DNA from 2 places in the Pseudoalteromonas sp. SCSIO 43201 genome. Region 2 is predicted to be linked to the other one. Evidence: predicted binding sites of a transcription regulator. Region 2 holds the regulator's gene; the other holds the start of a gene.
The links. Region 2 encodes MetJ, which represses methionine synthesis genes. Its sites were predicted from a motif close to TAGACGTCTAGACGTCTA; they were not measured.

Region 1 (6,706 bases), 750 kb from region 2:
ATGTAATCGCGCAGAGTTTTGATGCTCACATCTTTAAACTCAGTGATCCCCAACTTACTTGGTACCGGTGGCGTATAGTTTTGCCAATCAAGTTTTGCAGCATTATCCCGAGCTCGCGCTAAGGTAACCGGTTTTGAGCGTGGCTTTTTACGCGCTTGTTGCTCTCGCACTTTGACGTATTCATCCGCGGTTTTTGCCAAAAATTCGGGCTTTTGTGTTTTACTTAGCAGGCTAGATACCACACCAACCGCGCGACTGGCGTTATTGACGTAAATCACACCTTTATCATACTGAGGTTCAATTTTAACTGCGGTATGGGCTTTCGATGTGGTAGCACCGCCAATAAGCAATGGAATATCAAAGCCGCGGCGTGTCATTTCTTTAGCGACATGCACCATTTCATCAAGAGAAGGCGTAATAAGGCCAGACAAGCCAATGACATCAGCATTTTCATCAATGGCCGTTTGCAGGATTTTTTCTGCTGGCACCATCACCCCTAAGTCCACAACTTCGTAGTTATTACATTGCAGTACCACGCCCACGATGTTTTTGCCGATGTCGTGTACATCGCCCTTAACTGTGGCCATGATCACTTTACCGTTACTTGAGCCCTCTTCTTTTTCTGCCTCAATGTAAGGGTCGAGGTAGGCCACCGCGCGCTTCATCACTCGAGCAGATTTCACCACTTGTGGCAAAAACATTTTGCCCGCGCCAAACAAATCGCCAACCACGTTCATACCATCCATCAGAGGCCCTTCAATCACTTGGATTGGCTTATCAAACAGCTGACGACAGGCTTCGGTGTCTTCGTCAATAAACTCTGTGATCCCTTTAACTAGCGCGTGTTCCAAGCGTTTTTCAACTGGCCAAGAGCGCCACTCTAGATCTTCTTTTTTGTCTGCTTGCGCCATACCTGAATATTTAGGCGCTATCTCAACTAATCGCTCGCCAGCACCAGCGTCGGTATTGAGGATCACATCCTCAACGGCATCACGGAGCTCTTTTGGAATATCGTCATACACTGCAAGCTGACCGGCGTTAACAATCCCCATATCCATACCCGCTTTAATCGCATGGTACAAAAATACAGAGTGGATAGCTTCACGCACGGGATTGTTACCGCGGAATGAGAAGGATACGTTCGATACGCCCCCAGACACTTTACAGTGCGGTAAGTTTTGCTTGATTCTGCGCGTGCCCTCGATAAATTCAACGGCGTAATTATCGTGCTCTTCAATCCCCGTGGCGACCGCAAAAATATTTGGGTCAAAAATGATGTCTTCTGGCGGAAACCCAAGCTCATCAACCAAGATTTTGTAAGAGCGCTGACAGATCTCAAACTTTCTATCTGCGCTCTCCGCTTGACCAACTTCATCAAACGCCATAACTACCACGGCTGCACCAAAACGTTTGATAATTTTAGCTTGATGAATAAATGGTGCCTCACCCTCCTTTAAGGAGATTGAGTTTACGATGGCTTTACCTTGAATACATTTCAGGCCCGCTTCAATGACTTCCCATTTAGACGAGTCAACCATGATGGGAACTTTTGAAATATCCGGCTCTGACGCTATCAGATTGAGAAACTTTACCATCGCTGCTTTTGAGTCCAACATGGCTTCATCCATGTTGATATCAATTACCTGAGCACCATTTTCAACTTGCTCTCTGGCAACATCTAATGCAGTTTCGTAATCCTCTTCTAGAATAAGGCGCTTAAACCTTGCTGAACCCGTTACATTGGTACGCTCACCGACGTTAGTAAATACTGCTGTTTGTGTCATGGTGAATTCCTAATTTAAGTTACAGGCTTCAAGTCCTGCCAAACGCATCCGCACTTCGATGTCAGGCAAGTTACGCGGCGGGGTTTGTGCAAGACCACGTGCAAAGGCGCTAATATGCTCAGGTGTGGTGCCGCAGCAACCACCAACTATGTTGATAAATCCTTCTTTACCCCAATCGATAATTTCTTTTGCCATGTCATCGGCTTCTAAGTCATATTCACCAAACTCGTTGGGAAGCCCAGCGTTTGGATGCACAGAGGTAAACGTTTCACATACCCGTGATAGCTCTTCTACATATTGTCTTAGTAAATCTGGGCCTAACGCACAATTCAGACCAATGGAAATGGGTTTAATATGGCGAATGGAGTTATAAAACGCCTCTGTGGTTTGCCCTGACAGCGTACGCCCTGACGCGTCGGTTATAGTACCTGAGATCATCACAGGTAATCTCACCCCAGCTTGCTCAAAAGCTTCCTCCACACCATAAGACGCGGCTTTGGCATTCAGGGTATCAAAAATAGTCTCAATCAAAATAAGGTGCGCACCGCCTTCAATAAGGGCAAGCGTTGACTCGACATAAGCTGCAACCAACTTGTCGAAAGTGATATTGCGAAAACCAGGGTCGTTTACATCAGGAGAAATGGAGCAGGTTTTTGATGTTGGACCAAGTACACCTGCCACATAGCGAGGCTTGCTGGGGTCTTGGGCGGTAAATTCATCGCACACCGCACGTGCAAGCTTCGCCGATTCGAGATTAATCTCTCGACTCAGGCTTGCCATATCATAATCTTCCATTGAGATAGTGGTGGCATTAAAAGTATTGGTTTCAATGATATCCGCGCCAGCAGCGAGATAATCACGATGGATCTGCTTGATAATCTCAGGTTGTGTCAAGCTTAGCAGATCGTTGTTACCTTTGATAAGGACATGCCAATCTTTAAAACGTTCACCACGATAGTCCTCTTCTTCTAATTTGTGCTTTTGGATCATTGTACCCATCGCACCGTCTAAGATCAGAATACGTTGCTGCATTGCTTGCTTAAGCTGCGCTGCAATTTGCTCACCGTTTACGGCTACATTATTCGGCATAATTGTTAGTCCTTACATCTTGGCTAACTAAGTTAATATCATAAGGTGTGGTTTGGTAAACATAGTAGTTTAACCAATTTGAGAATAACAAAAACGCGTGACTTTGCCATGTTTTGGAGGGGCGCTTTGTGGTGTCATTCTCAGGAAAATAGTTCTCGGGCAGTGGTGCATTAGCCATTTTCTCACAGTCACGTAAATATTCTTTTTGTAACGTGTCAGCATCATACTCTGGGTGACCTGTGATATAGACTTGACTGCCAGAATGGTTTTTTATTAAGTAAGCACCCACTTTTTCTGAGCCAGCTAAAATTACAAGGTCTTTACATGTATTAATTTTGTCGACATCAATATGGCCATATCGAGAATGAGGCACTAAAAATTCATCGTCAAAGCCGCGAGTCAGCGCCCCATGGTCAAAATAACAGTGGTGCTTAAATACGCCGCACAGTTTGTCATTTTTGAGTACTCGCTTTAACCCATAATGGTGATACAAACCGGCATGCGCTGCCCAGCAAGAGAAGAGCGTTGAAGTAACATGGTGCTCTGCCCAATCAAAAAACGCCTGTAACTCTTGCCAATACACCACATCGTCATACTCAAGATGCGCCAGTGGTGCGCCAGTGACGATCAAGGCATCATAGTTTTGCTCTTTTACATCTGAAAAATAGCGGTAAAACATGTCTAGGTGTTGCTCTGAATTTTCAGAACTGCGGTGAGTGTCTAGCCGTAGTAAATCGACATTCACTTGCAAAGGCGTATTGGCCAATAGCCTAATAAATTGCACCTCAGTTTCCACTTTATTTGGCATCAAGTTTAATATGGCAAGTCGCATAGGGCGGATCTCTTGCGTTGATGCACGGCTTTGTGGCATCACAAAAACATTTTCATGACGCAGTTGGGCAATGGCTGGGAGTTCGTCGGTGACGGTGATTGGCATGCGCTGCTCCAGACTAATCGAATGGCATTATTATGGACAAAAACAGGAAAATTTCAACCTCTAGATGTATGGACGTCCAAAACCCCATAATAACGATTTGATCTCGCTCCCTCCCCATTTTTTGTTCAATGTATGTATACTTGCCACCAAATTAATAAGCACAAGCAGCGTGGTATATATGATTGGCATTGGGGAAGCGGCAGCAATTGCAGCAGCCGGAGTATGGGCTGGTTCAACAATTTTATACAAGCGATTTAGCCATCACCTCAGTCCGTTTGAGCTAAACGTCAGCAAAGGCGTTATTGCTTCTGCTCTGATGATATTATGTTTACTCGTCACCGCTGATACCATGTACCCCACCTTACTCTCTAGTTGGGGCTGGCTGATTGCCAGTGGCATACTGGGCATAGCGATTGGTGACAGTGCCTACTTTGCTGCACTTAGAAATATTGGCCCTGCACGCACTTTGGTGATTGAAAGCCTAGCACCTGCCATTGCTGGGATCTTAAATATTATTATTCTTGGTGTTTATCTTAGCACATCAGCTTGGCTTGGCATTGCTATCACGACAGTAGGCGTAATGCTCGCAATCAAACCAAGTCGTAGCCAACCAGTAGTAGACAACAAGCACTATATACTTGGCGTTTGCTTCGCGCTTACAGCGGCTGTTTGCCAAGCTGCGGGTATGGTACTTTCCAAAGGCGCATTAACTAACGAAAGCATCAGCAGCTTGTGGGCAGCACTTATCCGTCTCGCCTCAGGTACCTTATTTGTGGCCTTTATTGTCACCTATCTGCGTTCACAAAGCCTACTTAAGGCACTCACGCTGAAACAAATTCAAGGCAAAAACTGGCTGTTTGTTGCGGTGTTTTTTGGTACTTTTATCGGCCTATGGCTACAGTTGATATCCGTTAATCATACCGACCCAGCCATCGCGCAAACCATCTTTGCAACGGCACCGCTTATGGTGATGACGATTGGGCTTTTACGCAGAGAAACTATCACTAAATCAATGCTATGTGGTGGGTTAATTGCGTTAGTTGGGGTATTTTTGCTACTAAGAGGATAGAGTATCGGTGTGATCACAGATATTTGCATTGAAGGCTCGCAAACTATTAACAATCAATTAAACTTCCTTCTACTACATTAAAAAAGGAATGAAGTCATGCGCGTTATCATTGCCATTGCTGCGCTCAATTTAATAGCTTGCAGTAGTACACTTGCTGTACAACAAGCAAATACCAAAGTGCTCGGCGCTTACACTATGTTTGCGCCCTCAACTACTGAAACCCCCAATATTTATGCTCGAGTGATTGTCGATGGTGTACTAACCGACGCCAGCCAATGTCCCTCTCTTATCTCAAATAAAGCTGTCACACCAATGACATTAAGAGCAAAGCGCCCAAACCCGGCGCACTTTCCTGTTACCGTATGTGAAGCAAAGCTAAGATCAAACACTGCCTATACAGTCACCAATAGCGCATTTTCGTTAGCACCAGTCACCTTTGACCCTAAGAAAATCGCGGTTTTCGGCGATACCGGCTGTAAATCGTCAGTGTGTAAAAACAACAGCGCTGCTGAGCCGTTTAAAAGCCTTACGGCGCAAGGAGCACAACAACGACCACAGCTACTGCTTCACATGGGAGATCTCAATTATCGCGGTACTGGCGGCGCAATCTCTGGGGATACCTACGCCTATGACGCAGGTGACGGCGGCTACGGTGGTGCAAGCTGTGGCTTAAATGACACTTACTACAGCCAAAACGCGCTAAATAGCCCCAGGCCAGACACATGGAGTAATTGGCAAGCCGACTTCTTTTTTGCGACGCGTCAACTTTCAGCTACGGCACCATGGATTTTTGCACGGGGAAATCACGAGTTGTGTAGTCGAGCTGGCGTTGGCTGGTTTTACTTTTTTGGCCCAGGGGCAGCCCTCCCTGATGCTGTAGACCAACAACAATGCCCAGCACAAGGTGATTATACTCAACCACCAAAATCTGCAAGCGCGCATATCATTGTGCAAAACTCCTATACCATCAATTTAAAGCCGCTCAGTATTTGGGTAATGGATAGCGCGAATGCGTGTGATGCCAGTGCCGATAATGGGCTAACTAAAGTTTACCAGCAACAATATCAAAGACTAAATGTCAGAAGTGAATTACTAAAAACCAAGCCCATGTGGATCATGAGCCACAGACCCATTTGGGGCGTTGAGAACCCAACAACCAAAGATACCCTAAACGTAATGCTACAAACTGCATTGAAACGCACCAAATCTGGCCAACTGCCCGATCATGTAAAATTATCGCTCGCAGGACATATGCACATTTATCAGTCTTCAACTTTTGCAACAAGCACCGCTAGGCCGCCGCAAATTGTCGTAGGTAACAGTGGTGTTAGTTTAAGTAACACCAATGCCTTTAGTGAATATGATTACAACTTGGATGGTGAAAATGCGGTGGTGAATACACAAGGCAAATTTGGCTTTTTATCAATTGAACTTGGTAAAGGAGGAAAGTGGCAAGGACAGTTTTTGGATGAAAATGGTGCAGCCTTTTTAACTTGTGATAGTGAAATTTCAGACAAAAAAGCGGTGTGCTTAGCAAAATAAAAACGAATATTTCTTAACTAACCTAAGGTTTGGATAAACAATAGATTGGCAGGTTTTGCTTTCAACTTATAACCTTGTGGCATTTGCTAGACTAGGGGCTACTACGCCCCTATTCCATTTACTCTAGACTGAGGTGAGAAGTGAGTTAATATCCTACCGCAGCACTGTCAGCTCGTCTTGGATCTGAGGAACCAAATAGCCCTTTATCGGTAAGCATGATTGACTGGGTCGATCCCATGGCGTTTTTTTCTGAAAGCCTATGCCCTTTACTTTCGAGTAGGCGTC
Region 2 (6,706 bases):
ACCTTTCATATCGACTAGGTGAAACTGGTTATCATGTTGAGTTTGTGCGCGTTTACTTAGCGTCACCAATTGATATTTGTTATTAATGGCTTTGTGTAGCGTTTCCAATGCGGGCGTTGCTGTTCCTAAAAGCAGAGGGCAGTTTATTTGGTGAGCACGAAATGCAGCGAGATCTCTGGCGTGGTAACGAAGACCTTCTTGTTGTTTAAAAGAGTTGTCATGTTCTTCATCAACGATGATCATACCAAGACTCTTAAACGGTAAGAAAATGGCTGAACGAGTGCCGATTACTAATGCGCTTAATCCCTTTTCGGCGCGTCGCCACGTATGTAGACGTTCGTTATCGGTTAAATTGGAGTGCCATAGATCGATAGGAAGATCAGTAAAACGCTTCTTAAAACGGTTAACGGTTTGCGGTGTGAGGCCAATTTCTGGGACCAATACCAGCGCTTGTTTTCCAGCCTTAAGTATATTTTCAAGACTTTGCAAATACACTTCGGTTTTCCCGCTGCCCGTTACCCCTTCTATTAAGAAAGTCCGGTAGCCAACTTGTGCATTAATTGCACTGCAAATGGTAGCCTGTTGATCGTTTAGGCGTGGCTTGTCACCTAGGTGCAATTCGTTTTGTGCCCAGTCGCTGTCATGTTCAATAGACTGTACTATTAGTGCTTTGGTCTCGAGCGCTTTGATGGTTTGACTCGCAAACCCAAGTGCCTTGAGTTCGCTTAACTTTATTGCGCCACCTTCATATAACTGAGAAAGCAAAGCTTGTTGTTTTTTGGCGCGTAGTGTAGGGAGTGTTTGCCCTTTTTCCGTTAATCTTACCACAGGGATCTGGGTTTTATCTGGGTGGCCACCATCTCTTAACACGGCAGGGAGTGCTGTGAATAATGTATCACCAATCGGATGGCAATAGTACTGTGAGACAAAATGCAAAAAATGTAATTGTGCCTGATTTAAAACAGGCTGTTCGTCGAGTACTGCGATAACCTGTTTAAGTTTCTCTTGTGGCACATCAGTGCGCTCTTTTATATTGAGTGCGATAGCAGTACAGCGACGGTTAGAAAAATTAACTGTTACTCTCATCCCAGTTACAACGTGCATCGTTGCTGGTAGCAAATAATCGAATGTGCGGTGTAATGGTAGCTTCAAAGCTACTTCAAGAATGAGCATATATTTCAATCCCATAAAGTGAGCGCAGGCTCGAAGTATATACCTAAGATTATGGTATTGGAAAACAGCCCCAGCAATGACGATAAAAAACTCTGAAATATTGCTTGTAGATTGTCCAGTTAACCACTAAAATACGCCTCCACAATTTTGTATAACTACGTATGGTGCCAGACTTCGGGTTTGGAGAGCGATACGGCCTTAACTAGAGGTTGCTATGAAAGAAGGTATTCACCCTAATTACGAGACGATCACAGCATCGTGCTCTTGCGGTAACAAGTTCGAAACTCGTTCAACGCTTTGTAAAGATATTCACCTAGACGTATGTTCTGCGTGTCACCCGTTCTATACAGGTAAGCAGAAGATCCTTGATACAGGTGGCCGTGTTGATCGCTTCAACAAGCGTTTCGGTGCACTTAGCAGCAAGAAGTAATCTTGCTGGTCTAGTCGAAAAAAGCACCCTAGGGTGCTTTTTTTGTGCCTACGGTTCAATAGCAATTATAATAATGTATACAAATAGGCAGTGTTTGATTGCTTGTGCTTGGTACACCCCCGCCTTTTAAATCTTAAAATCAACTGATTTGGCAGCAAATCTTTACTGTAACCTAGAATAGAGTAATAGCTCTATTTCGCATGTTAATATTGGCTATTAATGAGCTTAAGTTGTGCCTAGGCAGAAAACGAATATATTTAATTATATTACTAGACACTATGCTTCGTAGTGGTAAATCGTGCTTTGTGCTTCTAAATGTCTCAATTGTGCAGTTAAATTTAGTAATAATTATAAATATTGCTCTTTAGTCATGGTATTTTACGCTAGTGCTATTTTTCATCACTTTGACTTGTCTTTAACCACTTACTTGCTTACTTTTGCAGGTCTAAATTGTGAAATTTTTCTTAAAATTGAAGAGAACGTCGAAGAAAATACGAATAAATACCGTGTAAGTGGATAGACCTGATTTTACTTGAATAATGAAGAAAACTCGGTATTGTGTGATGACGGTCGATTACCTATATGTCCTATTGACATCTGCTTAAAGCACTGTGCTTTTGAGTACTTTTATGTCGTCGCTCATATAGTTAATCGCACTGTTTGTGGTTGTAAATATGGAAGCAACCGACACTCAGAATGCGAATGTTTAGCACACTCTCACATTAACTTCGTAGGAAAATATCGCGCCATGACAGATTTTCGTCAACAAGCTCTAGATTATCACGAGAAGCCCGTTCCAGGTAAAATCAGCGTAGAGCTGACTAAGCCTGCCGAGACCGTAAAAGACCTAGCACTCGCATACAGCCCTGGTGTTGCCGAGCCAGTACGTGAAATCGCGGCAGATCCTGCGAATGCCTATCGTTATACAGGTAAAGGGAACATGGTAGCTGTGATCAGTAATGGTACTGCTATTTTAGGACTAGGTAATTTAGGTCCTTTGGCTTCGAAACCAGTTATGGAAGGTAAGGCTCTGTTATTTAAACGCTTTGCTGGACTGGACTCGATTGATATTGAAGTTAAACATAACACCACTGAAGACTTCATCAATACAGTAGCGAATATTGCAGATACTTTTGGCGGGATTAACCTTGAAGATATCAAAGCGCCTGAGTGCTTTGAAATTGAGCGCGCGCTTATTGAACGCTGTGATATACCCGTTTTCCATGATGATCAACACGGTACTGCAATTGTGACTGCGGCTGGTATGCTCAATGCACTTGAGATCCAAGGTAAAGATATTCATGATGCGATCATCGTGTGTTTAGGAGCTGGTGCCGCTGCAATAGCGTGTATGGAGCTACTTATAAAATGTGGTGCACAAAGAGAGCATATTTATATGCTAGACAGAAAAGGCGTGATCCATACTCGTCGTGACGATCTTAACGAATACAAAGAGCTGTTTGCAAATAATACGGATAAGCGCACGTTACAGGATGTGATTGCAGAGGCTGACGTATTTGTTGGCGTTTCAGGCCCAGATCTTCTATCTGCTGAAGATTTAAAATTAATGGCTGATAAGCCAGTTGTATTTGCATGTTCGAACCCAGATCCTGAGATCAGCCCCGATGTTGCACATGGTGCTCGTGATGATTTGATTATGGCAACAGGTCGTTCTGATTATCCAAACCAAGTGAACAATGTGCTATGTTTTCCGTTCATCTTCCGTGGTGCACTAGATGTACGTGCTACAGCGATCAATGACGAAATGAAGATTGCGGCAGTTGAGGCTATTAGAAGTATTGCAAAAGAGCCAGTACCTGCAGAGGTGTTAAAAGCAGCTGATGTCGACAGCCTTGAGTTTGGTCCGCAATACATTATCCCTAAACCGATGGATCCTCGCTTGTTACCTCGAATAGCAAAAGCGGTTGCTACTGCTGCGGTTGAATCTGGCGTAGCGCAAATCGAGATGCCCTTGGGTTATATGGAATAAAATAACCTAAACTGGGATAATAATTTGTTCTCTAGCAGTTGTTATCCCTTACTCTTTCGGTAAATTTGTTTGTAATAGGCCAGCTATTGACGCACAAATTTGCCTTGTATTAAGAAATAACTGCTTGTAGCGATTCCAGCTTAAGTATGAAAAAAGCCTCGATTGAGGCTTTTTTGTGTCTTTATTTCCGTGAAAAATGAAGAGTCGATATTATACCAATTTGACTTAATACTTGCTCAATTTGAAGGAGTAAATCTGACGCTAACAGCGTTAAAGATTTCTCATTTAGAACAACTAAATAGCAAAATTTTTGCCTAGTTATCGACAAGATTTTCTCGCCTCAAAATAAACCACTTAATTAAGAAAATTGGTATTATTCTTCGTTTATTTCAGGGATCTCTAAACCACGCTCTTCCATTATTTGTCTTACTTCTAACGGAATACGTTCTGGGTTGTCTTTTCTCAGGTCTTCATCACTTGGAAGTGGTTGACCCGTGAAAGCATGTAAAAAGGCTTCACATAATAGCTCGCTGTTTGTTGCATGGCGCAAGTTATTTACTTGACGACGTGTACGTTCATCAGTAAGTACTTTGAGCACGTTCAAAGGGATACTCACTGTGATTTTTTTTACTTGCTCTGCTTTTTTACCGTGTTCTGCATATGGGTGAATATACTCACCATTCCATTTTGCCATAATTGTGTACTTGCCTCAGTTACATCAATGCCAATATGACTGGGTTCTGATTGATATTGTTCAGCTAAGCAGGTGGAGCAGGGAAATCTTTAAAGAGTAAAGATAAAACCTGAACTTGAATAGTTGAGCAAATTAATCCGCTATGGCGAGAACTATAGATCTCTGCCATAGTTTTCAATAACTCAGTCGTATTAGCAACGCCTTAAGTGGCGAAATTTTATCGGTTTAAAAAAGATAGTCAAATACTAGTTATTTAGCCATTTAGCAGTATAAATGTTTTGACTTCTAGTTGTCGTTGCTCTAACCTTTTAGACGTCTAAACATCCAACTATCTAGGTGACCCTATGAGTCAAATTAACAAATCGACGGTTGCAGTGCGTCACGGTATAGAAGCTGATAAAGCACATGGTGCAGTGGTTCCGCCCCTTTATCTGTCGACGACCTATTCATTTGCAGATTTTGATACCAAGCGTGATTATGACTATGGCCGCAGTGGTAACTTTAATCGTGATGTGTTGGCACAAGCGTTAACCGAACTTGAAGGAGGTCAACGTGGCATTATTACCGCAACAGGTATGTCGGCTATTCACCTAGTAACTCAATTATTAAACCATGACGACACTTTAGTGATCCCCCACGATTGCTATGGTGGCAGTTATCGTTTATTTACGTCATTGGCAAAGCGTGGGCTACTCAAAGTAGAAGTAGTGGATTTAACCCAGCCAGAAAGCCTTGAGAAACTAGAAAAAATCCAGCCTAAACTTGTGTGGATAGAAACACCAAGTAATCCAATTTTACGATTAACCGATATTGAAGCAGTTGTAACCGCTGCGCATGCGGTCGGTGCTTTAGTTGCGGCAGACAATACCTTCTTGTCACCAGCATTACAAAACCCTATCGCTTTTGGAGTCGATATTGTTGTTCACTCAACCACTAAATATATTAACGGTCACTCCGATGTGGTAGGTGGTGCAGTGATAGCGCGCACGCAAGAGCTAGGAGATGAGTTGGCTTGGTGGGCAAATAACATTGGTATTACGGGCGCGCCTTTTGATAGTTATCTGACATTGCGTGGACTGCGCACACTTAACGTACGCTTACGCCAACATCAAGAGAATGCGCAACAGATTGCTGAATACTTAGAGAAGTCGCCGTATGTGAGTCAAGTATACTATCCCGGTCTCAAGTCGCATCCACAGCATGAGCTAGCAAAAAAACAACAACTAGGCTTTGGTGGTATGGTGAGCTTTGATATTAAGGGTGATCTACAGACATCGGCTAAATTTTTAACTTCGTTAAAGCAGTTCTCGCTCGCCGAATCACTAGGTGGAGTTGAAAGTTTAATCTGCCATCCTGCGACCATGACACACGCAGGAATGGAACCTCAGGCACGTCTCGAAGCTGGGGTTGGCGATACCTTAATTCGCATTTCAGTGGGCATTGAAGATGTGCAAGACTTAATCGCAGATCTTGAAGCCGGATTTTCCAGTATTGATGACAGCCAGGCAAGTGATGACGCGAAGTCATTTAAGCTTACGCCTGCACATACCGTTGCGTTGTGGTGAGTAAATGGCAAAAGTAGTACATAAGTTTGGTGGTTCTAGTTTAAGCTCTGCAGAGCGCTATCAGGCTGTTGCTAAGATAATATTAGAGCAGTGTCAGTTAGGTGATAGCGTAGTGGTTTCAGCTGCGGGAAAAACAACCAATACTTTGGTGAAGCTATGGCAGAGTTTTGAGCAGCAAGATGTGCGCGCTTTTAACGACGTCTTGTTACAAGTTGAAAACCATCAACGTGAATTAATAGATGCGTTGTTTACCGGCGATAGGCATGCTGCTTTGCTCAAGCAGCTCGTGAACGAATTGCAGGCCCTTGCGCAAGCGCGTGAAGCACGCACACTTCACTATGCCAGTCTACTGGCGCATGGGGAGTTGTGGTCGGCTCGTGTCCTAGCCAATTACTTAAGCTCACAAGGTATTGAAGCTCGGGATATTGACGCTAGAAAACTATTTGTGCAACAGGATGGTGTATTATTACATGCGTTGAATAAAGAGGTGTGTTACAGCGCAATTGGTGACAATGCTGTGCATATTGTTACCGGCTTTATTGCAGCAGATAGTCAAGGTGAAACTGTGACTTTGGGGCGCAATGGAAGCGATTACAGTGCGACTTTACTGGCCAATTATATTGATGCCACTCAGGTATCGATTTGGACAGATACCACAGGCGTATTTAGTACCGATCCACGTAAAGTCAGTAGTGCAATAAAATACGCTAAAGTATGTCGAAGTCAGGCTGAATTATTAGCACGTTTGGGGAACCCTGTCCTGCATGCAAAAACACTCTCTCCCTTGAAAGGTACTGATATAAAACTACAAGTGCGAAGTAGTTTTGACTCAGACGCACTAGGCACTGAAATTG

Region 1: a site for MetJ is predicted at 3,872-3,889, ahead of J8Z24_RS05325 (homoserine O-succinyltransferase). Genes of this name have one in related genera too.

The regions. Positions count from the first base shown of each region.
Region 1 covers NZ_CP072683.1:1,221,238-1,227,943, reverse strand. The annotation lists gene metH (methionine synthase) at 1-1,784, opposite strand, end outside; gene J8Z24_RS05330 (homocysteine S-methyltransferase family protein) at 1,794-2,873, opposite strand; gene J8Z24_RS05325 (homoserine O-succinyltransferase) at 2,863-3,810, opposite strand; gene J8Z24_RS05320 (DMT family transporter) at 3,989-4,879, shown strand; gene J8Z24_RS05315 (metallophosphoesterase) at 4,976-6,421, shown strand; gene ggt (gamma-glutamyltransferase) at 6,567-6,706, opposite strand, start outside.
Region 2 covers NZ_CP072683.1:469,521-476,226, forward strand. The annotation lists gene priA (primosomal protein N') at 1-1,173, opposite strand, end outside; gene rpmE (50S ribosomal protein L31) at 1,388-1,603, shown strand; gene J8Z24_RS02040 (malic enzyme-like NAD(P)-binding protein) at 2,352-3,593, shown strand; gene metJ (met regulon transcriptional regulator MetJ) at 3,967-4,287, opposite strand; gene metB (cystathionine gamma-synthase) at 4,632-5,852, shown strand; gene metL (bifunctional aspartate kinase/homoserine dehydrogenase II) at 5,857-6,706, shown strand, end outside.